DNA from 2 places in the Paenibacillus sp. FSL R7-0312 genome. Region 2 is predicted to be linked to the other one. Evidence: a T-box and tRNA genes for the amino acid it is inferred to sense, from the RefSeq annotation. Region 2 holds a T-box; the other holds one or more tRNA genes.
The links. A T-box is a leader RNA that pairs with one kind of tRNA and senses whether it is charged. The one in region 2 lies ahead of MKX70_RS12200 (arginine--tRNA ligase), so its partner is inferred to be a tRNA-Arg.
Positions count from the first base shown of each region.

Region 1: it has a tRNA-Arg gene. The T-box ahead of MKX70_RS12200 (arginine--tRNA ligase) is inferred to sense a tRNA for this amino acid. The anticodon was not compared.

Region 1 is NZ_JBBORE010000001.1:329,121-341,195, forward strand. It holds gene MKX70_RS01400 (discoidin domain-containing protein) at 1-186, shown strand, start outside; gene katA (catalase KatA) at 524-1,975, shown strand; gene MKX70_RS01410 (helix-turn-helix transcriptional regulator) at 2,070-3,020, opposite strand; tRNA gene MKX70_RS01415 (tRNA-Gly) at 3,278-3,348, opposite strand; tRNA gene MKX70_RS01420 (tRNA-Pro) at 3,361-3,434, opposite strand; tRNA gene MKX70_RS01425 (tRNA-Arg) at 3,587-3,663, opposite strand; tRNA gene MKX70_RS01430 (tRNA-Gly) at 3,674-3,748, opposite strand; tRNA gene MKX70_RS01435 (tRNA-Leu) at 3,756-3,839, opposite strand; tRNA gene MKX70_RS01440 (tRNA-Lys) at 3,856-3,931, opposite strand; tRNA gene MKX70_RS01445 (tRNA-Gln) at 3,959-4,033, opposite strand; tRNA gene MKX70_RS01450 (tRNA-Asp) at 4,128-4,205, opposite strand; tRNA gene MKX70_RS01455 (tRNA-Met) at 4,213-4,286, opposite strand; tRNA gene MKX70_RS01460 (tRNA-Val) at 4,320-4,395, opposite strand; tRNA gene MKX70_RS01465 (tRNA-Glu) at 4,512-4,586, opposite strand; tRNA gene MKX70_RS01470 (tRNA-Ser) at 4,637-4,726, opposite strand; tRNA gene MKX70_RS01475 (tRNA-Asn) at 4,730-4,805, opposite strand; tRNA gene MKX70_RS01480 (tRNA-Ile) at 4,809-4,885, opposite strand; rRNA gene rrf (5S ribosomal RNA) at 4,949-5,065, opposite strand; rRNA gene MKX70_RS01490 (23S ribosomal RNA) at 5,143-8,073, opposite strand; rRNA gene MKX70_RS01495 (16S ribosomal RNA) at 8,462-10,019, opposite strand; gene MKX70_RS01500 (Acg family FMN-binding oxidoreductase) at 10,420-11,595, opposite strand; gene MKX70_RS01505 (TetR/AcrR family transcriptional regulator) at 11,636-12,075, opposite strand, start outside.
Region 2 is NZ_JBBORE010000001.1:2,763,926-2,776,000, reverse strand. It holds gene MKX70_RS12240 (hypothetical protein) at 397-843, opposite strand; gene MKX70_RS12235 (ABC transporter ATP-binding protein) at 1,266-1,997, shown strand; gene MKX70_RS12230 (ABC transporter permease) at 1,994-3,031, shown strand; gene MKX70_RS12225 (TetR/AcrR family transcriptional regulator) at 3,098-3,778, shown strand; partial or broken gene MKX70_RS12220 (DEAD/DEAH box helicase) at 3,977-7,313, shown strand; gene MKX70_RS12215 (hypothetical protein) at 7,630-7,764, opposite strand; gene MKX70_RS12210 (hypothetical protein) at 7,985-8,290, shown strand; gene MKX70_RS12205 (hypothetical protein) at 8,803-9,525, opposite strand; T-box leader at 9,720-9,940, shown strand; gene MKX70_RS12200 (arginine--tRNA ligase) at 10,056-12,062, shown strand.

The sequences.
Region 1 (12,075 bases), 2.4 Mb from region 2:
CTACAGGGCTCCAGTAACGGCGGCAGCTGGGTCGTTCTGAGCAGCCAGTCCGGCCTTTATTATCCGGGTTCCTCTTACTACTTCAACCTCTCTTCAACAGGTGACTATACCAGCTACAGGCTGGTCATTACCGCCAACAACGGCGCTTACTCCACTTCTATAGGCGAGCTGGAACTGTACGAATAATTAACGCTCACATCTGCTTATTTGATACAGGCCGCTTTCCTGACTGATGGCAGCAATAGAGACCCTCTTACGCCTAACGTAGAGGGTTTTTGACGTTGTCACCTTACTTCTTCAGCTTCATACCTCCCTTTCCCTCTCTCTCGCTCTTGCCCTTGCCATCCAATATTGCGAGATATATTCCGTGCCCAGAGGCAGTCCGCATTATCATGATCACAACTTCTTCCGCATATAGTTAATTATAATAATTATAAAAAAGGATTGATTTTATTTAATTTTTTGTTATTATAAAACTTATACTTAATCTAAAATCAAATCCTAATACGAGGTGACTGTATTCATGAGTGAGAGCAATAACAAACTAACGACAAGCTGGGGTGCCCCGGTAGGTGACAACCAGAATTCTATGACAGCCGGTTCCCCCGGACCCACTTTGCTGCAGGATGTTCATCTGCTGGAGAAATTAGCCCATTTCAACCGGGAGCGTGTTCCTGAACGTGTCGTCCATGCCAAAGGCGCCGGTGCCCATGGTTATTTTGAAGTCACCAATGATCTCTCCCAATATACGAAGGCTTCCTTCTTGTCTGAAGTCGGCAAACGCACACCGATGTTCATCCGCTTTTCCACTGTAGCCGGAGAATCGGGATCTTCCGATACCGTGCGCGATCCGCGCGGCTTTGCCGTGAAATTCTACACCGAAGAAGGCAACTACGACCTCGTCGGCAACAATACACCTGTCTTTTTCATCCGTGATGCAATTAAATTCCCGGACTTTATCCATACTCAGAAACGCCATCCGCAGACGCATCTGAAGAACCCGAACGCTGTGTGGGATTTCTGGTCGCTCTCCCCGGAATCCCTGCACCAGGTTACCATTCTGATGTCTGACCGCGGCATACCGGCCACCCTCCGTCATATGCACGGCTTCGGCAGCCATACGTTCAAGTGGGTGAATGCAGAAGGCGCGGCAGTATGGGTGAAATACCATTTCAAAACAGAGCAGGGCGTCAAGAATCTCGATGTTAATCTGGCTGCGCAGATTGCCGGCGATAACCCGGATTATCATACAGAGGACTTGTTTAATGCGATCGACAAAGGGGATTTCCCCGCCTGGAGACTGCATGTGCAGATCATGCCTATAGAGGATGCTGACACCTACCGTTTCGACCCGTTTGATGTTACCAAGGTATGGTCCCAGAAGGATTACCCGCTGATTGAGGTGGGCCGCATGGTGCTGGACCGCAATCCGGAGAACTACTTCACCGAAGTAGAGCAGGCTACCTTCTCTCCGGGATCATTTGTGCCAGGGATAGAAGCCTCTCCTGATAAAATGCTCCAGGGCCGCCTCTTCGCCTACGGCGACGCCCACCGCTACCGGGTAGGAGCGAATCACAACCACCTGCCGATTAACCGGCCCATCGCCGAGGTGAACAATAATCAGCGGGACGGCGCGCTGAATCACACTAATAACGGCGGAGGCTCCGTGTATTACGAGCCTAACAGCTTCGGCGGGGCAACTGAATCGCCGCAGGATAAACCGGCTGCTTTTGCAGTCTCCGGCCAAGCCGATAGTGTCCCTTATGATCACAACGATCATTTCACCCAGCCGGGTGATCTCTATCGTCTGCTGGGTGAAGAGGAGCGTGCCCGGCTCGTACGCAATATTGTAGGCGCGATGACTCCTGTCGAGTCAGATGAGATCAAGCTTCGCCAGATTGGCCATTTCTACAAAGCTGATCCGGAATTTGGCCGGCGTATTGCGGACGGGTTGGGACTGGTGGTACCGGAGTAACTCCACTTGCACCCTTCAGCGCACAGAAACCCCTGACTTCATAAGTCAGGGGTTTCTTGGGATCATCGTATTTGCATTTTTCTATGTATATTCCCTAATAATACACATTCATCCACTGCTCCAGCTGCTGCCTCAGTCCCTGTCTCGCGGATGCCGGCTCAAGAATCTCGGCGTTAGGACCATATTGCAGAATCCACTTGATAAATTCCTTGTCATTATTGACAGTGACTTCAAACAGCAGACTTCCGTCTTCTTCGTCGGTCATCCGTGGATGAACGAACAATTCCTCTTCTTTGATGTAACGTGCTACCTCCGGATGAAACCGCACTTTGAAGGTCGTATTCTTATTGCCCCGGTCGATCGACCAGGTGTTTTTCAGATACTGTTTAATATTAAAATCCCTTTTGTCGAAGGAGGTATCCGTCACCTCAACCTGCTGAAAACGGCTGATGCGAAACGTGCGGATTGCCCTCTTCAGGTGGCAATAGCCAATCAGATAGAATCTCTGGTCACGCGGAATCAAATAATAAGGATCAATCTCCCGCTGCGTTGTCTCGTTCCGCAATTGCGAGTGATAGACCGTACGAATCCGCCGTTGTTCCATAATCGCCCCGATCAGCGGCTGCAGGAAATTCCGGCTCTCCTTGCGGTACGCAGGCTTGCCCATTTGAATAATATCTGAAATATTCTCAAGCATTCCATTCTGTTTGGATTTCTCCTTCAGATGTGTGCCCATGACTTTGTCAAAGGCAGATAGAAAACCTGGGGGGATTTTGCCGGGAGCCAGCACGGAGGGCAACAGAGAGAAAGCCATCGCCTCCTGCTCGGAGAAATCCAGCGGGTATAAGAAGAATTTCCCCATAAACTTATACCCCGTTCCTCTCCCCTCATTCATCACCGGTGCAAAATGACTGATCACATCCAGGTCCCTATAAATCGTTCTAATATTCACCTCGCACCGGAATGCCAGATCCGCAGCCGTAATCCCGGGATTCGACTGGATGGCGTTAATAATCTTGAAGATCCGTATTACTTTGTCTGTCATAATAAATGCTCCTCAACTTCCAAGTAAATAGTGCCTGTACTTCCATAGTTCTAATATAACAGGTCTATATAAACATGACTGTCTGCAAAATATAGCATTACCAGCCCATAGGGCGGCCACCAGCATATACTATGTATTTTTAGTAAGTAACACTTCCGCCCCACACTAAAAAAACACAACAGCATCAACCTGTCGTGTCCCTGGAATAAAACAAACAAAAACCCTTGAATATCAAGGGTTTCTGCAACTATTATTTAAGCGGGTGATGGGAATCGAACCCACGCTATCAGCTTGGAAGGCTGAAGTTCTACCATTGAACTACACCCGCAAAGGTGAAATATCGGGATGACACGATTTGAACATGCGACCCCCTGGTCCCAAACCAGGTGCTCTACCAAGCTGAGCTACATCCCGTAAATATAAAAGCTATACTGCAAAGTAATAATGGCGCGCCTTGAGAGATACGGATGCTTCGCATCCGATTGCGAAGTTATTCTATCGAAGTCTATGCTCCAACGAACTCGTTCGAATCTGGGGACACTTTGATGATCCAATGAAGTTATAAATGGCGCGCCCTGAGAGATTCGAACTCCCGGCCTTTTGATTCGTAGTCAAACGCTCTATCCAGCTGAGCTAAGGGCGCAAAATCTATATGGAGCGGACGACGGGAATCGAACCCGCGACCCTCGCCTTGGCAAGGCGATGCTCTACCGCTGAGCCACGTCCGCAAAAACATGGTGCGCGTGAAGGGACTTGAACCCCCACGTCGTGAAACGCCAGATCCTAAGTCTGGTGCGTCTGCCATTCCGCCACACGCGCACACTTTATAAGAAAATGGTGAGCCATGAAGGACTCGAACCTTCGACACCCTGATTAAAAGTCAGGTGCTCTACCAACTGAGCTAATGGCTCTCATAAGAGAAATAAACATAAATGAAATGGCTGGGGATATAGGAATCGAACCTATGAATGACGGAGTCAAAGTCCGTTGCCTTACCGCTTGGCTAATCCCCAATATTAATAATTAGCAGACACTACGGAATCGGGTGGATACTCTATACTTCGAGATATAGGATGCTCAATCCCTGATACCTTCATACAATAAAAATGGCGGAACCGACGGGATTCGAACCCGCGATCTCCTGCGTGACAGGCAGGCATGTTAGGCCAACTACACCACGGTTCCAAATTAATTGCGGGGGCAGGATTTGAACCTGCGGCCTTCGGGTTATGAGCCCGACGAGCTACCGGGCTGCTCCACCCCGCGTCAATGTTAAAGATCTATTCTGTTAAAGATAGATGGTGGAGGCTGAGGGGTTCGAACCCCCGACCCTCTGCTTGTAAGGCAGATGCTCTCCCAGCTGAGCTAAGCCTCCATGTATGACTCGTATGGGATACTCTCCACTCCGTTACGAGATTGCGATGTATTCCTTACGATGCCTATGCTTCAACGAACCCAGGGAATTCTCATCCCATTAATCGAAGAAGAAATTGGTGACTCGTATGGGATTCGAACCCATGTTACCTCCGTGAAAGGGAGGTGTCTTAACCCCTTGACCAACGAGCCATGCTGTTTAAAATTGTCTTTCTCATCCCTATACAGAGAAGGTAAAGCTACGGAGAGAGAGGGATTCGAACCCTCGAGACGCTTGTGGCGCCTACACGATTTCCAATCGTGCTCCTTCGGCCAAACTCGGACACCTCTCCAGATGGCTCCCCGAACAGGACTCGAACCTGTGACAACTCGATTAACAGTCGAGTGCTCTACCAACTGAGCTATCAGGGAATATGGTGGGCCTTAGTGGACTCGAACCACTGACCTCACCCTTATCAGAGGTGCGCTCTAACCAGCTGAGCTAAAGGCCCGTTCTCATACACCTATTTAACTAATAAGGGCAAAAAAAATACCACAGTGTGTGTGGATTGTCCGCTTGGCGGCGTCCTACTCTCCCAGGACCCTTCGGTCCAAGTACCATCGGCGCTGGAGGGCTTAACGGTCGTGTTCGGGATGGGTACGCGTGGAACCCCTCCGCTATCGCCACCAAACGGGCATTTACAGCGTAAATGCTTCAGGAATTGATTCCTGAAAACTGAATCCGAAACGAATCTGCGCTCTAAGAAATTTGGATAAGCCCTCGACCGATTAGTATTGGTCAGCTCCATGCATTGCTGCACTTCCACCTCCAACCTATCTACCTCGTCGTCTTCAAGGGGTCTTACTAGTTGGGAAATCTCATCTTGAGGGGGGCTTCACGCTTAGATGCTTTCAGCGCTTATCCCGTCCGTACGTAGCTACTCAGCCATGCTCCTGGCGGAACAACTGATGCACCAGCGGTACGTCCATCCCGGTCCTCTCGTACTAAGGACAGCTCCTCTCAAATTTCCTGCGCCCACGACAGATAGGGACCGAACTGTCTCACGACGTTCTGAACCCAGCTCGCGTACCGCTTTAATGGGCGAACAGCCCAACCCTTGGGACCTACTTCAGCCCCAGGATGCGATGAGCCGACATCGAGGTGCCAAACCTCCCCGTCGATGTGGACTCTTGGGGGAGATAAGCCTGTTATCCCCAGGGTAGCTTTTATCCGTTGAGCGATGGCCCTTCCATGCGGTACCACCGGATCACTAAGTCCGACTTTCGTCCCTGCTCGACTTGTAGGTCTCGCAGTCAAGCTCCCTTATGCCTTTGCACTCTGCGAATGATTTCCAACCATTCTGAGGGAACCTTTGAACGCCTCCGTTACTCTTTAGGAGGCGACCGCCCCAGTCAAACTGCCCGCCTGACACGGTCCCCGTACCCGCTTAGGGTACTAGGTTAGAACCTAGATACGATCAGGGTGGTATCCCAACGGCGCCTCCGCAGAAGCTTGCGCTCCTGCCTCAACGGCTCCCACCTATCCTGTACAGATCGTACCCAAATTCAATATCAAGCTGCAGTAAAGCTCCATGGGGTCTTTCCGTCTTGTCGCGGGTAACCTGCATCTTCACAGGTATTAAAATTTCACCGGATCTCTCGTTGAGACAGCGCCCAAGTCGTTACGCCATTCGTGCGGGTCAGAATTTACCTGACAAGGAATTTCGCTACCTTAGGACCGTTATAGTTACGGCCGCCGTTTACTGGGGCTTCGGTTCACAGCTTCGGGTTTAACCCCTAACCACTCCCCTTAACCTTCCAGCACCGGGCAGGCGTCAGCCCGTATACTTCGCCTTGCGGCTTCGCACAGACCTGTGTTTTTGCTAAACAGTCGCTTGGGCCTTTTCACTGCGGCCCCCTCGGGCTATTCACCCTACCGAGGCACCTCTTCTCCCGAAGTTACGAGGTCATTTTGCCGAGTTCCTTAACGAGAGTTCTTCCGCGCGCCTTAGAATTCTCTTCTCGCCTACCTGTGTCGGTTTGCGGTACGGGCACCTTCTCCTGGCTAGAGGCTTTTCTTGGCAGTGTGAGATCATGACCTTCGCTACTACAATTTTCGCTCCCCATCACAGCCCAGCCTTATTGATGTGCGGATTTGCCTACACATCAGCCTCACTGCTTAGACGGACACATCCATCAGTCCGCGTCACTACCCTCCTGCGTCACCCCATCGCTCATAGCGGATTACGGTGGTACAGTAATTTCAAACTGTTGTCCTTCGACTACGCCTTTCGGCCTCGCCTTAGGTCCCGACTTACCCTGAGCGGACGAGCCTTCCTCAGGAAACCTTGGGCTTTCGGCGGATCAGATTCTCACTGATCTTTTCGTTACTCATACCGGCATTCTCACTTGTATGCTGTCCAGCGCTCCTTACGGTACACCTTCAACCCACATACAACGCTCCCCTACCCCAGATACAAAGTATCTAGCCATAGCTTCGGTGGTGTGTTTAGCCCCGTTACATTTTCGGCGCAGAGTCACTCGACCAGTGAGCTATTACGCACTCTTTCAATGGTGGCTGCTTCTAAGCCAACATCCTGGTTGTCTGTGCAACTCCACATCCTTTCCCACTTAACACACACTTGGGGACCTTAGCTGATGGTCTGGGCTGTTTCCCTTTTGACAATGGATCTTAGCACTCACTGTCTGACTCCCGGCAAGAAGTTAATGGCATTCGGAGTTTGACTGAGCTTGGTAACCCTTGCGGGCCCCGCACCCAATCAGTGCTCTACCTCCACCACTCCATTCACCGAGGCTAGCCCTAAAGCTATTTCGGGGAGAACCAGCTATCTCCGAGTTCGATTGGAATTTCTCCGCTACCCCCACCTCATCCCCGCATTTTTCAACATGCGTGGGTTCGGGCCTCCAGTGCGTGTTACCGCACCTTCACCCTGGACAGGGGTAGATCACACGGTTTCGGGTCTACGTCCACATACTCATTCGCCCTATTCAGACTCGCTTTCGCTGCGGCTCCGTCTTCTCGACTTAACCTTGCATGTTAAACGTAACTCGCCGGTTCATTCTACAAAAGGCACGCCATCACCCAGTAATAGGGCTCTGACTTTTTGTAAGCACACGGTTTCAGGTTCTATTTCACTCCCCTTCCGGGGTGCTTTTCACCTTTCCCTCACGGTACTGTTTCACTATCGGTCGCCAGGTAGTATTTAGCCTTAGCAGATGGTCCTGCTGGATTCATACGGGGTTTCACGTGCCCCGCACTACTCGGGATCCGTCTCGGAGAGAACACAGTTTAGGCTACAGGGCTTTTACCTCTATCGCGGGCCTTTCCAGACCTCTTCACCTACCATATTCCTTTGTAACTCCATGTGAGACGTCCCACAACCCCAAGAGGCAAGCCCCTTGGTTTAGGCTGTTCCGCGTTCGCTCGCCGCTACTGACGGAATCACTATTGTTTTCTCTTCCTCAGGGTACTTAGATGTTTCAGTTCCCCTGGTCTGCCTCTGCGTATCCTATGTATTCAGATACGAGTAACTGCGAATTACCACAGCTGGGTTTCCCCATTCGGACACCCCCGGATCAAAGCTTGCTTACAGCTCCCCGAGGCAGTTTCGTTGTTCGCCACGTCCTTCGTCGGCTCCTGGCGCCTAGGCATCCTCCGTGTGCTCTTATTAGCTTAACCAATCGCTCCGGTATTGGCTCATTCGCTCATCTTGTTTTAAACAGCGCTTCCGGATGAATCCGTCCGCTAGTCTGTTTAAAGCCAAAAGTCGCTCATAATCCAAAACCATCGCTCAGCATGACTAATAACTATTTCAACTTGCTTACACAAGTTTCAGCTAAAAGATGTTCTAAAACGCAAATTCGTTTCGGTATCCAGTTTTCAAGGATCAAGGTGCTGAAATTTCGGGACAATCACGACTGTGATGTTCGAAAATTCAGACCGTTTAAAGATGAGAGCTTAAACTCTCAAAACTGACCAACGAGTGAGTGTTTGAACCCTAAGGTTCGTTGTGGAAGCTTTAGCTTCCGATTTGAATGTTTCCGTTGCAGGAAACGATTCTCCATAGAAAGGAGGTGATCCAGCCGCACCTTCCGATACGGCTACCTTGTTACGACTTCACCCCAATCATCTACCCCACCTTCGGCGGCTGGCTCCCTTGCGGGTTACCCCACCGACTTCGGGTGTTGTAAACTCTCGTGGTGTGACGGGCGGTGTGTACAAGACCCGGGAACGTATTCACCGCGGCATGCTGATCCGCGATTACTAGCAATTCCGACTTCATGCAGGCGAGTTGCAGCCTGCAATCCGAACTGAGACCGGCTTTGCTGGGATTGGCTCCACCTCGCGGTTTCGCTTCCCGTTGTACCGGCCATTGTAGTACGTGTGTAGCCCAGGTCATAAGGGGCATGATGATTTGACGTCATCCCCACCTTCCTCCGGTTTGTCACCGGCAGTCACTCTAGAGTGCCCAGCCTTACCTGCTGGCAACTAAAGTCAAGGGTTGCGCTCGTTGCGGGACTTAACCCAACATCTCACGACACGAGCTGACGACAACCATGCACCACCTGTCTCCGATGCTCCGAAGAGGGGCACTATCTCTAATGCTTTCATCGGGATGTCAAGACCTGGTAAGGTTCTTCGCGTTGCTTCGAATTAAACCACATACTCCACTGCTTGTGCGGGTCCCCGTCAATTCCTTTGAGTTTCAGTCTTGCGACCGTACTCCCCAGGCGGAGTGCTTACTGTGTTAACTTCGGCACCAAGGGTATCGAAACCCCTAACACCTAGCACTCATCGTTTACGGCGTGGACTACCAGGGTATCTAATCCTGTTTGCTCCCCACGCTTTCGCGCCTCAGCGTCAGTTACAGCCCAGAAAGTCGCCTTCGCCACTGGTGTTCCTCCACATATCTACGCATTTCACCGCTACACGTGGAATTCCACTTTCCTCTTCTGTACTCAAGTCACCCAGTTTCCAGTGCGACCCCAGGTTGAGCCCAAGGTTTAAACACCAGACTTAAATGACCGCCTGCGCGCGCTTTACGCCCAATAATTCCGGACAACGCTTGCCCCCTACGTATTACCGCGGCTGCTGGCACGTAGTTAGCCGGGGCTTTCTTCTCAGGTACCGTCACTCCGGTAGCAGTTACTCTACCGGACGTTCTTCCCTGGCAACAGAGCTTTACGATCCGAAAACCTTCATCACTCACGCGGCATTGCTCCGTCAGGCTTTCGCCCATTGCGGAAGATTCCCTACTGCTGCCTCCCGTAGGAGTCTGGGCCGTGTCTCAGTCCCAGTGTGGCCGTTCACCCTCTCAGGTCGGCTACGCATCGTCGCCTTGGTGAGCCGTTACCCCACCAACTAGCTAATGCGCCGCAGGCCCATCCCCAAGTGGCAGATTGCTCCGCCTTTCATTCTCTCTTCAGGAGAGGAAAGAAATTATCCGGTATTAGCTACCGTTTCCGGTAGTTATCCCAGTCTTGAGGGCAGGTTGCCTACGTGTTACTCACCCGTCCGCCGCTAAATTCATTTGAAAGCAAGCTTTCAAATGAACTCCGCTCGACTTGCATGTATTAGGCATGCCGCCAGCGTTCGTCCTGAGCCAGGATCAAACTCTCCAAATTGGTTTTAGAAAGAGCGATTGCTCATTTTGAAACATCTGACGAGAATTTTCATTCTCTATTTTGGATCTCGCCGAAGCGATCTCCAGGTACTCACTCGTTGTTCAGTTTTCAAAGATCAAGCTCGTTGTCAGCAACGACTACCGCGTCACCAGCAACTCTTATAATATATCACATCCAACCGATCAATGCAAGCTCTTTTTTTCAACTTCTTTTCGAGCTCGGCGTTGATGTTTCGCGGCCAGAAATAGAATATATCATGTATGGATTGTGATTGCAAGCATTTTTTTGAAACTATTTTGTACATTACCTTGAACTCCAGGTTCTTCACGGATTTGATCCAACAGGATAGAGAATATCCACAGAGTGAAGGCTTGTTCCTATCTCTAGCAGATTTACGGATTTAATTATTGTCCAGTAGCTCCAGCACATCCCGCCTCATGCTAAGCGGCGCTGTCTTAAGCGGAGTACCCACACGAGCCAGCATTTGAATCGTCTGACCTGGAGCGGCATACACGCTGTGAATTCCGCTGTACAGCACACTCATCTCCGGATATTCCTCCAGCACCTGGCTTAACGGCTGCATCGCCAGCCCCTCGAGGTGGGCGGTCAAGGTTAACCGGCTGTAGAGCATGCCGCTCCGGACCTGACTGATCCGGCTGTTGTCATCGCTGATAATTAGCGCGTACGCAGGTGTGCTGTTGACCGAAGCCGTTGTGGAGTTGATAAACTGCTTCGAAGCGGCTTTCCCTTCGTTCATGGATGGAAACAGAGTTACTGCACCCTGAAGGATATGGCGCATAATACCGCTAGTCCCCTGTCCTTCTACAGAGAATCCATCACGGAATTGATTCTTCTCCCGTTCATTGGCACGGAAGATCCGTGCGGATTCCTGCATCACAGAATCTACACCAGCCTCTATTACTGCCGCCTCCACGGCATAGTCCCCCAATATCTTCATATTGCCTGGATCCTGAGCAATATTCATATGTAGACCGCTGATATCATTAATACTCTGCAGTCCCTTCAATTGAGCTAGGCTGAGCTTATCGGAAGTATAAGGTCCCCTGTTGGTATCCGGCTGGAACAAATAATTGTAGAGCGGCGGCTGGCTCACCAGACTTATGCTATTGAGCGTAAGACGTGCAACTGGTTTGCTAGCCATACTCTCTTCCAGTCTGCTCTCATCATACTCGCCTTCAGGAAACAGTTTGATATCTACCTGATAACCCAGCTGTTGTCCTGCAATCCGTACATATTCCAGAAAGGTTCCCTGTGAAATCATGAACTGTCTTGCTTCAGGATCGACCGCCGGAGACAGACGTCTGTTGTCGGCATATAGCGTAAACACTTTATCATTCTTCTGATCCAGCTTGATCCGCCAAGGCTGCATATTATGCCCGCTTGCAGCCAGCAGACCATGTGCGGCCAGTCTCAATCTGGGATCTGTCATAGCTGCGGAGTAGCCCGGCTTCCAAGGCTGCAAGTAATGCTGCTGTCTGAAGACCCCGCTAAAGAGCATTAATAAGGCAAACACGGCAAGGACTAGCCCGGCAATAAGCGAAATAATTAGCTTCAATATTTTAATGCGCCTCTTTCCTTTCAATGGACCCGCTCCTCTAGACTTTTATAGACTCAAGCATCAGATGGAAGGCTGCCATTACGAGTTCATCCGGTGTTGTCGAATGCATCTGCCTGAGATAATTCCCCTTCTTCCGCGCTGTATTCAAAACACCGATCACACAAGACCACAGCACCAGCGCGGTTTGGACTGGATTCAGGCTTGTACGGATTACGCCCTCTTCTATCCCTTTGCGGGTTAGCCCGATTAAGTACTCTGTCATCGTCTCACCCAAGGCATAACATTCCTCTCTGGAGGCGTCCGTGATTCCCCTATCGAAGTCAATCTCTGCGGTCTCGTATTCCATAATGGCCTTGAAGTATTCCGGGTGCACTTTGCTGAAACGGTAAAAAACCTCGCCCATTTGCATAAGGCTTTCTATGGCATTAGCGGTCTTCGTCTCGAGCAATTCCTGCTGCAGCATCCCTTGCATCAATC
Region 2 (12,075 bases):
GGTAACTGCTAATGTTATTTTCATCTACGAATGTCAATTCTGTTGCAGAGGAATGTTATGGAAATATTAATTGTAAAAGTAATCACATTTTCGCTCTCCTAAATGGATTGAACTTTAACCTTTTCGAGAAAAAACCAGTCGCCACTGCGGTGAATATTTGGACTTCCAGCCGCTGTTGTCCCCTGATTTCTTGATTGTTACCGCTATACGCGGTGGAAATCCGGGGACAAAGGCGGTCGCTCCCGCTCCTACAGTTCCAAAATTCCCCTCCGTCACTCCTTTTCTTTCTCAACTTGTCCATCCAATCTATTAAAAAAAGCAAAAATGTTTATGGGGAGGAAAATACAACGGCGGACCCCGGAATAACTCCAGGACCCGCCGTTTGTAAAAGTTATGTTAATTCAGTATCCACGTCACGATAATCTCATTACCGCCGGACTTAGAGTCCGAGCTGCTGCCAATAATAGAATATGAATAAGAACCGCTTACCTTGCCATTAATTAGAATGTTGTTGCTGTCGACAATCTCTGTTCCGCGTTCCAGATCCTTGTCCCTTACATATTTCTGATATGTACTTCCAAGAGCGGTCATACTTTCCTCTGTCTCGTAGATCAGCATAGAGGATTTCTTCCCTTCTGCCACCTCACCTTGAGTAAAAGTGATGCCCGCGCCTTCCGGTATTGGCAGATCGTCAGGCAAATACTGCTGCGCGTCCGCATTCTCTTCCGCCAGGGTATGAAAAGCTCCGCTGTCCGCTTCTGCACCGTCTGAACTGCTGCAGCCGCTAAGTCCGGCCGCTGCGAGAAGCACTCCCAGAGTAAGGAGCAGCTTATGTCCTGCCATGATTCGCACCACCTTCTAATGGAATGGGTTCAAGTTGCCGGTAATCTCCAGTATTCTCCTTATTACCCTGATAACCGGCAGGTGGAAACGGGGAATACCTAAAATTTAATATGATTTATGCGGCGGCAGGCGGAGACGGGTCCGCGTCCTTAAGACATTGTGCATGTGGTGCATGTGCCCTGCGGGAGCCTGACACAGCTTTTTCATAATCTGTCCGCCGGTCAGGCGGACTGACAATCAGCTATTGCGGGCACAACATCAGATTCCCAGGCTAACCGCAGTCTTGTCCGCAATAGAGGATATCATTCGCACTTCAGATTTATATTTTTGTGTACTTGGAAAAGAGATTTACTTTTACCAAGAGAATCATTATGATAATGAGTGAGTACTCACTCATAATGCTAAGAATTGAGGAGATCACAATGAAGCAAGCCCTCCCAGTGATTACAGTAACCCATGTTGACCGGGCTTTCGGCAGCAAGAAGGTATTGAAGGATATTACGCTGCAGGTGGAGCAGGCGGAAACCTTCGGAATTCTGGGCCCGTCCGGCTCCGGCAAAACCACGCTGGTCAAGCTGCTCACGGGCATAGACGAAGTTACCTCCGGCGAGATTAACGTCCTTGGGGTACGGATGCCGAAGCTTGCCATGCTGCAGCAGATCGGCTATATGGCCCAGTCCGATGCACTATACACTGAACTGAGCGCCAAGGAGAATCTGGAGTTCTTCGCTTCCCTCTACGGTCTGAAGGGCGGCAACCGGACACGGCGGATCAGAGATGTAATGGAGCTGGTGAACCTGCAGGAGCATTTGCGCAAAAGAGTAGACCAATACTCCGGAGGCATGAAACGCCGGCTGTCCCTGGCTATCGCGCTGCTGCATGAGCCGCCGCTGCTGCTGCTGGATGAACCCACAGTCGGGATTGATCCAGTGCTGCGCCAGTCGATCTGGAAGGAACTTAAGGCGTTGAACCGTAAAGGCACCACGATTGTACTCACCACACATGTTATGGATGAAGCGGAGAAATGCGGCCGGCTGGCTATGATCCGGGATGGCGTTCTGCTCGCTGTAGACACGCCCGCCGGACTGCTGCAGGCAACCGGCTCCGCTACCATTGAAGAAGCCTTCCTGTACTATGGAGGTGTGCGCTCATGAGAATCCGTGCGATTACCCTGAGAATTCTGCAGCAATTCATCCATGATAAAAGAACCATGGCGCTGATGTTCATCGCCCCCCTGCTGGTGCTCAGCTTGATGAGCCTAGTCTTTAACAGCGACGTTTATAAGCCGAAGATTGGCGTAGCCTCCGGTGCTGCAGTGTTCAGTACCGCGCTGGAAGCCCAGAAGGCTGAAGTTACCAGCTATGATAATGATGAATCCGGCAACGCCACCCTTCAGTCCGGGGACATTGATGCTTATATTACAATGAAGGGAACCACTCCTGAGATCATGCTGGAAGGCAGTGACCCGACCGCTAACCGCGCCGTCATGATGGCCCTGCAGGAAGCTATGCAGAGTCTGCAGCCGTCAGCGGCAGGCAGCGTACAGCATCAGCCGCAGATCAGCTATCTGTACGGCGCCGAGGATATGAAGACGATCGACCGTTTCGGCCCGATTATGATCGGGGTATTTGTATTCTTTTTCGTCTTCCTGATCGCGGGCGTCTCCTTCCTGCGCGAGCGGACCACAGGAACACTGGAACGCCTGCTCTCCACTCCGCTGAAACGCTGGGAAATCGTGCTAGGATATGTCTGCGGCTTCGGTATCTTCACCGTCTTTCAGGCGCTGCTGATCTCCTGGTTCTCGATCCAGGTGCTTGGCATTATGATGGCCGGAAGCTTCGGCTACGTTCTGCTGATAACCTTGCTGCTCTCGATGTCGGCACTGACACTCGGCACCCTGCTCTCGGCATTTGCCGCTAATGAGCTCCAGATGATCCAGTTCATTCCCCTGGTCATTGTGCCGCAGATTTTCCTGAGCGGATTATTTCCGATGGATACCCTTCCGCTCTGGCTGCAGCGCGTAGGATTGGCAACCCCCATCTACTACGGCGCCCAGGCACTGATGGATATCATGATCCGCGGCAAGGGATGGAATGATATCGCTCTTGATGTATTCGTGCTGATCGGCTTCTCCCTGCTGTTCATGCTGCTGAATGTGCTGGCCTTGCGTAAGCACCGCAGAATGTAACTTCGAATTCGCAGTATGGGCTGTGGTACACTTGAAGGTAAGAGCAAGAGAGTTGGAGGGTCCATTATGGAGAAAGACAAGGCTGCAGAGCAGCAGGGGCAGGAGCAGTGGATTCAAGAGCTGCTGGCCCTCAGTGAAAAGGAACAAATGACCCCCAAGCAGAGGTCCATTCTGCAGGCGGCCATTGATACATTCTCGGAGAAGGGGTTCTCAGCAGCCGCCACCAGTGAGATCGCCCAGAAGGCGGGTGTGGCTGAAGGAACGATCTTCCGCTACTACAAAACCAAAAAAGATCTGCTGCTGGCCATCGTAGTCCCCACCATGAGCCGGATGATCGCTCCGTTTGTGATGCGTAATTTCAGCGGTGTGCTGGATGTACCCTTTGAGAGCTATGATGCCTTCCTTAAGGCATTCATGGTGAACCGGCTCGATTTCGCCCGTAAGAATCTCAAAATTATCAGAATCCTTATCCAGGAGATCCCCTTCCAGCCCGCGCTCAGAGAACAGCTAGTCGAGAATATTCTGAGCCAGGTGCTGGAGCGTGTCACTGTAATCACGGATCATTTCAAGGAGCAGGGCCAGCTTACGGATGCTCCCACTCCTGCGATCATCCGCTTCACCATTTCCTCGGTCATCGGCTATCTGCTGGCCCGCCTGCTGCTGATGCCGGACCATGACTGGAATGACGAGGAAGAGATTGAGCAGACCGTCAGCTTCATCATGCACGGAATTGGCGGGGCAAGGTAAAAGCGCAGGCCATATGTAACCCGGCGGGGCAATATACAATCCCCGCCGGGTTTTTGCTTTGTTTTTTACCCATTCCCCTTTTGAAGGCGTACGCCTGTTCTGTTATTATGGGTACTATAACGATTGTCCAACGGGACAAACCAGGTCTTAGCTTGAGAGCAAGTTAGCCATCAGGAATAGAAGGAAGTGAGGATTACATTGGGTTTCCAGGTACCGGAACGGGTAATCAAGCTGCTGTGCGGCAGAGCCGCTTTTGATCAGGGGGTAGCTTATTATCACGCTCATAAGGTTGATCTTATCTATTCTGAGCACAACGATGACGGGGAATATTCGAAATACCGCGCTGCGGTTCATGGACTGGAGAGCCATGAAGTAGTGCTAACCATAGATAGTGACGGTGATATTAACGGGGAGTGTACCTGCCCGGCTTACTACCGCGGCGGACCTTTCTGCAAACATATTGCAGCTGCACTGGTTAGTGTCCTTTATCTCGGCAAAGATAGGGACATGGACCAGACTCCCGATTCGGATGGGCAAGTGCCGGAGGCGTTCACGGGAGAGACCGGTATACTTACGCCCCGCCATTCCGGCTCTGCCGGAGACGGATACACCGGACGCAGCGGTGACCGGCAGTTGGTGAGCAGCATGCTCGGGATGTTCACCGGAGTGCGGCAGCGGCCGAGTGGAGCCGGAACTTATATGGATCTGCGGACACCGCTTCAGGTAGAGTTCATCTGCAAACCTTTCTCTTACAGCTTCGGCAGCACAATGCTGGGCATAGAACTGAAGGTTGGTCCTAAGCGCCTCTATATCGTGCCCAAAATCCGGGGGTTTCTGGAACGTGTTCACCGGGGTGAACCTTTTGAATTCTCCAGACATTTCAGTTATGATCCCGCCCTGCACAGCTTCTCGAAGGAAGATAATGAGGTGCTCATGAAGCTGATTGAAATCATGCTGAATGAAAAAATATACCGCAGCAGCATCAGCCCTTACACTCCGCATACCGGCACTTCGGGAAATGAGCGGCTTCTGGCTATTCCCCCCTTCTTCTGGGAGGGCCTGCTGCCAGCACTCACGGCCGCCCCTGCAGCCCGTCTGCAGCACGGCCAGATCCTGCACGAACGCTTGTCTCTCTCCGCCGAGGCTCTTCCGCTGAGCTTCCAGTTCGATCAGGCGCAAGGAGAGGGGTACCGGCTGGATGTCCAGGGGCTTCAGCAGCTTACGATTCTGGAAGATTACGGGCTGGTATTGTCAGAAGGCAAGCTACTGAAGCTGCCGGTGCAGGAATGCGGGCGTCTCGCTGAGCTGAAAAAGCTGCTGAACCCCTCGCGGCAGGATGGAATTGCCATTGCCCCGGAGCAGATGGAGCCATTCATGGAGGGCGTCATTCCCGGACTCAAAAAATTGGGCCAGGTGTTTATTGCCGATGCCATCGCGGACAGAATCGTTCAGGCCCAGCTTCACGCCAGACTCTATCTCGACCGGGTCAGAGACCGGCTGCTCGCCGGACTTGAATTCCAATATGGCGGGATTGTCATCAATCCGCTGGAGGAGAAGGCGCATGAGCGGAGCAATGAGGTGATTCTGATGCGGGACGGGGAGGCCGAACGGCGGATTCTCGACCTGATGGCCCATGAGTCATTCGCGCGGACGGAGAGCGGATATATCATGCGGGATGAGGACGGGGAATTCGATTTCCTCCACCATACCATTCCGCTGCTGGAGCCGCTGCTTCAGGTCTATGCCACTACTGCCGTCAAGGAAAGAGTGCTTACGGAGCATGCCATGCCCAAGGTCAGCCTGAGCTGGAATGAGAAGACCGACTGGCTGGACTTCAAGTTCAGCATGGATGGTATTCCGGAGAAGGATATTGTGCTGGTGCTGAAATCCCTGCAGGAAAAGCGTAAATATTACCGGCTGCCGGATGGTGCGCTGCTGCCGCTGGAAACTGCAGAATTCCTGGAAATTATCGCCCTGATGAATGAGCTTGGCGTTCAGAACGGAGAGTTCAATCACGCAGAGTTCTCCCTGCCGCTGGTCCGGGGTCTTCGCCTGCATGCGGATACCGGCAAAGGCGATTCCGTCCAGATCGGCCGGTCGTTCCGGCGGCTGCTGGCCAATCTGGCAAGTCCCGAGAACCTGGACTTCCCTGTGCCGGAGAGTCTGGCCCCTGTACTCCGCGACTATCAGCAGTACGGCTTCCAATGGATGAAGACGCTGGCCCACTACCGCTTCGGCGGCATTCTGGCCGATGACATGGGTCTCGGCAAAACGCTGCAGAGTATCACCTTCCTGCTCTCCGAGCTTGCGGATATCCGTCAGGGCGGAGTCCCTGCGCTCATTGTCAGCCCGGCTTCGCTGCTCTACAACTGGCATAATGAGCTGAAGCGTTTCGCGCCGGATATCAAGGCAGCCATTGCCGACGGCAGTGCGGACGAACGCAACCGGACGCTGCGGAATTCAGCCGGCCATGATGTCATCATTACCTCTTATCCGCTGCTGCGCAGAGATGCCGTGGAATACGCCAAGCGGTCTTTCCATACCCTCATCCTGGATGAAGCGCAGATGATTAAGAACCATGAGACGCAGACTGCCCAGGCCGTTAAGCTCCTGCAAGCCCGGTACCGCTTCGCGCTTACGGGAACGCCGGTGGAGAACGCGCTGGAGGACCTGTGGTCAATCTTCGGCGTGGTATTTCCCGGGCTGTTCCCCGGCAAGAAGGCCTTCCATGACCTTCCCCGGGAGACTGTGGCCAAGCGTACCCGCCCCTTCCTGCTGCGCCGCCTCAAAAGCGATGTCCTGAAGGAACTGCCGGACAAAATCGAATCACTGCAGGCCTCTGAGCTGCTGCCGGAGCAGAAAAGGCTCTACGTCGCTTATTTGGCCAGACTGCGCAAGGAAGCGCTCAAGCATCTGGACAGCGACAGCTTCGGCAACGGCCGGATCAAAGTCCTCGCCGGTCTCACCCGGCTGCGCCAGCTGTGCTGCCACCCTTCCCTGTTCGTGGAAGGGTACACTGGTGGATCGGGCAAATTCGAGCAGCTGCTGGAGATTATCGATGAATGCCGCAGCTCCGGCAAACGGATGCTGATCTTCTCACAGTTCACGCAAATGTTGGGGATGATCGGGCGCGAATTGGCCCTGCTGGGTATCCCGCACTTCTATCTGGACGGACAAACACCGGCTTCCCAGCGTACTCAGCTATGCACCCGTTTCAATGAAGGGGAACGCGATCTTTTTCTGATCTCGCTGAAGGCGGGCGGCACCGGTCTTAATCTGACCGGTGCCGACACGGTCATTCTCTATGATCTGTGGTGGAATCCGGCTGTCGAGCAGCAGGCGCCGACCGTGCCACCGGATCGGACAGAAGAAGGTCGTGCAGGTCATCCGCCTGGTTGCGCAGGGAACCGTAGAAGACAAGATGTACGAGCTGCAGCAGAAGAAGAAGAATCTGATTGATGAAGTGATACAGCCGGGACAGGAAGCCCTGTCCAGCCTGAGCGAGCAGGATATCCGCGAGATACTTGCGATATGACCGGAGGCGAAGCGTGAGTTGTGGGCGAATGGAGCGGAGGCTGACTGCGGGGTAGGACGTTTTGCCGCGGGCAGGTACGGGTTAGGCGTTTTAAACTGCGGGCAAGCTGCGAGCAAGGTATGCCAAGCGTCTACGTTCTTAGAGCCTCCGTTCTAATTGCACTTGATACAGCAGAATTCAGTGAAACTGGTGGTTTTCAGTGAAAATATGCTGAAGATCCTATCCTCTACGCCATAAATAAAACAGGGATGCTCCTGAGCCTATAGGCTTGGGAGGTCCCTGTTTTATTTATTTCTATTGGCTTGCAGTGCTGGGTTTAGACAATTGTAATTCCGCCGCTGGCATAACGGTCAACCGTTGTCGCTACATCAATTCCGGCTGATACCGTTGCCGAGAAGACCAGCAGCAGACCTCGATAGGTCCTGTTGATAAAATCGGCATCCCGTCTCATTCCTCCTTCCATATCTAGCATTTACGGCGTGAAACTCAGTTACTAGCGACGGTTGATCATTAATCGCACAATATAATAATATTCGTGCGTCCTCTAGTCAGTGTGTACATAAGACAGGTTCCATTCACCAATATCTGTTGGGACGCATATCTTTTTATTAAGGAGAGACCGCACTTGCTGCCGCTTTCCCGAAGAATGCCCAACGGAAGAAGGGAGTCCTATGCCCCCTCCTGGAAGAGGAAAAAGACCTGCCGCCAAAAAACCACCGGCCAGCTCCAAAACACAAACTCCAAAAGGGCTTGAGTTCGCGGTAGCTGCTCTTCTTTTGACCGGCAAGCTGAAAGTAGACTCCATCCAGATGTACACGGACGCATCGATGTTCGTCAGTCTGGTAGGCAAATATAAAACCTTAAGTGATCTTAGCAACGACAACGTCGATAAGCTGGTCAGCTTCCTTGATGACAACAGCAGTCTCACCCTGAACGAGATTATGACCGCTTTGAAAAAGAAAGCTGAAAACTCCTGACCACCTAATTAGAAAGTGAAAGTGAGGCGCGGGGATATGGACAGTTTTGACGGAGAGGGTTTCGCTGGCGGTCTGCTGCTGGTAATTGTAATTGCCCTGCTGATTTATGGTTCTACGGACATCAAGAATCTGACCGGTGCGCCTACTGCGGACTAGGCATTTCCTCTGTCAGAGATTCTGAAGAGGTCTGCTTGCCGAGCTGGCTTTGTAGTCCATTGCCAGGCGGCATCTATGTGATTACTTATGATAAATAAAGCTGCCCTAACTATACTGGGGACAGCACCCTGTTTGTGAGGCAGGGATCAAAATGCCTGGCAAGTTTAAGCAGCCCGTCACCGAAAATCCATCGGTGACGGGCTATTTAGCTTCACTGGAATCCGAATTTATCTGAATTCTACTCTGCCAAGCTTAGTTTATTTTTTGAATCAGGATTGAGGCATTGGCATTGACTTGTGTTCCGCCTGACAGCGTCTGCAGCGAAATTGCCGCTGAACTGGAATGATTGCGCAGAGTCAGGGAATCTCCCGCGCCGCTACAACAATCACCATTCCGGGATTGGCCTGAGTTCCGGCGCAAGAACCATATATGCCGCCTGCAACAGAAGTACCATTTTGAAAAAGTGAAAATTGATTGGGCTCAACTCCCGTTGCGTTGAACCAAACTGCATAATCTCCAGCAGTACCTATAGGAATCACAGAACTTCCTGCCGTGTATGTAATTGCCCCAATTATAGGAGCATTATTACTAAAAGTAACATCGGCCTCCAAAGGAACCGTTTGGGCAGCCGAATTATAAATATACGCATACTCGGAAAGACCAGCCGGACTGGTCCCTGTCGCTCCCGTCGCTCCCGTAACCCCAGTCGCGCCTCCTTCGCCTGTGGTAGTTCCCAGAAGTTCAGCAGAAACCAGTCGGTGTGGCGTTACTAAGCCGCCTGAGCTATTTTTTCCCCAGACTGAGACTTGCACCTGTTCATCAATGGTTCCCGAAGTGACAAAAATAAACTCAAATGCATCCAAATCCGCATAATACGTGGTTGTCACTACCTGATTGGGCAGTACATTCAACGTTTCACTGACATATAGCGTGCGGGTTCCATCCAGATAGTAACCCTCTACCGTCACCAAGGAAGACATGGTATCACTTCGGTTATCGATTTTGACCGTGACCTGCTGGGTAGGTCTAAGCCCGCCTACCGCATTATTTTCAATCGGTCCTGTAGATAAAAAGCTCATCTTGAGTTCTCCTCTCCGAATATTTTAATTGTGACAACAACTTACTATATTCGAGCCATCACTGGAGGTGTGGACAAAGCCGGATATCTATTGCAAATACCGGATGTTATGGGTAGCATTTTACGGAAACAAGGTTCAGCTTGACATTCCGCTATTGCTTTCTTCCAGAAATTCGCTATACTGATAAAAATCATATTGAATCAATGACCGGGAGAGTAATGGCCCTGAACCCTAGTCCCCAGCGAGCCGGGAGAGTGTAAGCCGGTACAGATCAGGATTATGAAGCGCACCCGTGAGATGGACTTCTGAACTAAGAGTAGGAAGCCCCGGCCAAGGACCGTTAACCTGTAAGGTGGCTGAACTGCAGGTTCGGCAACGAGAGTGGTACCGCGAGCGCATAAGCCTCGTCTCTTTTGAGACGAAGGCTTTTTTTGTCGTCTATTCTTTGTTCATTAGAATTCTGCACTAACCTACGGGCTTTAGCCGCCGCTTACACTTTTCACAACTATAGGAGGTATTTACTCATGTTAATGCTAAGCCAGCTTATCAAGAATAGTCTGGAACAATGTATTCACAAAGTATCTGAAGACCTGGGAGTTCCCGGCAGCACTCCGGTAAAGGCGGCTCTGGAGCAGCCGGCCAATGCGGAGCATGGTGATTATTCCAGCAATATTGCCATGCAGTTGGCCCGTACTCTGCGCAAAGCCCCGATTGCTATCGCTGAACTAATTATCGCTGAGCTTAAACAGTCTGGTTCTGTAAACGGCCTGCTGCAGAGAATCGAGGTTGCCGCACCGGGGTTCATTAATATGTACATCGATTGGCAGGTATGGGCCACGACTGAGTTCAAGCCGCCACTGGCGGCTGGCGAGAAGGTTATTGTGGAGCATACTTCGGTGAACCCGAACAAATCCATGCATATCGGGCACCTGAGAAACTCCTGTATCGGGGATGCGCTGGTTAGAATTCTGAGAAAAACCGGCTACACGGTCGAGGTACATAACTACGTGGATGATCTGGGCAATCAGCTTGCAGATACTGTAGTCGGCCTCTTGAATGTCCCGCTGGCCGGAGAGCATGTCCGTTTCGGAGATTACTGCTGGGATATTTACGCTGAGATCAACAAGGAGTACGCGGAGCATCCGGAGTCTGTACATAAGCGGACTGAAATACTTCACGCGCTGGAACAAGGTGACGGCAACACCGCATGGATCGGCAACCTTGTCGCCGGTCAAATTGTGAAAGAGCATGTGGAGGAAATGCGCAACTTCGGGATTAACTATGACCTGCTGGTCTGGGAGAGCAGTATTCTGAAAGGAGGCTTTTGGTCTTCCGCCTTCGGTCTTTTGTCGCAGACAGATGTGTTCGTTCAGGAGAGTGAAGGCAAGCTGGCCGGGTGCTGGATTCTGAAGCAATCCGCTGGCACTGGCGCACAGGATGCACTGGAGACACCGGAGACAGAAGAGGAGCATCAGAAGGATAAGGTGCTGGTGCGCTCGAACGGGATTTTGACCTATACGGCCAAGGATATCGCTTATCATCTGTGGAAATTCGGCCTCTTAGATAAGGACTTCGCCTACCTCGAATTTAGCAGTGGGCTGTGGACGACTGGCTTGAGCGGTGAGGTGCTGCCTTTTGGACATGCAGATAAGGTCGTTAACGTGATCGATTCCAGACAAGAATATCCGCAGGCGATGGTGAAGCAGGCGTTTCAGGCACTGGGATACCACGAGCAGGCGGAGCGGCTGCATCATGTAAGTTATGGTGTGGTTTCGCTAAGTCCGGCTTCCGCTGCCGGGCTCGGTCTGGATACATCCTCCGGTAAAAGCTCCTATGCCATGTCCGGACGCCAGGGCATCGGCATCAAGGTCACTGAGCTAGTCCGGCTTATGGAGGATTCCATCGAGGCTACCCGTTCCGACAAAAACGGCCTGTCCAGCCGGCTCATCGCCACCGCTGCCATCCGCTACTATCTGCTGCGCTTCAATCTGGGTACTGAGATTGTGTTTGACTTCAAACAAGCCATGGAGATTTCCGGCAACACTGGCGTTTATCTGATGTATGCCTTTGCCCGGGCAAGCCGTGTGCTCAGTAAAGGCAGCGCCCTGGCGGAGAGCGGTACCGGGAATAGCGAAGGTAACGAGCTTGACGGGAGCCGGGAGTATGGGGGGCACGGGAATATCGGGGATAGCGGGAGCAGCGCGCATGGCTCGAGCAGCGGGCTTGACGGGAGCAGCGCACATGGTGAGCTTCCGCTCTTTCCGCCGCACCTTGAAGCAGCCGAGCTCGCCCTGCTGAGACAGCTCAGCCTCTGGCAAGACACCCTATATACGGCAAGCCGGGAGCTTACGCCGAATACGATCTGTAACTACGCGCACAGTCTGGCGTCGCTGTTCAGCAACTTCTACTCCGCCTGCCCGATCCTCCAAGGAGAGGCCTCCAGCATCGCCTTCCGTCTCTGGCTGACCCAGAGCTTCACCGATACTTTAGGAGAGGCGCTGGATGTACTCGGGCTGCCTAAGCCGGAGCGGATGTAAGCTGGGGCGAAGA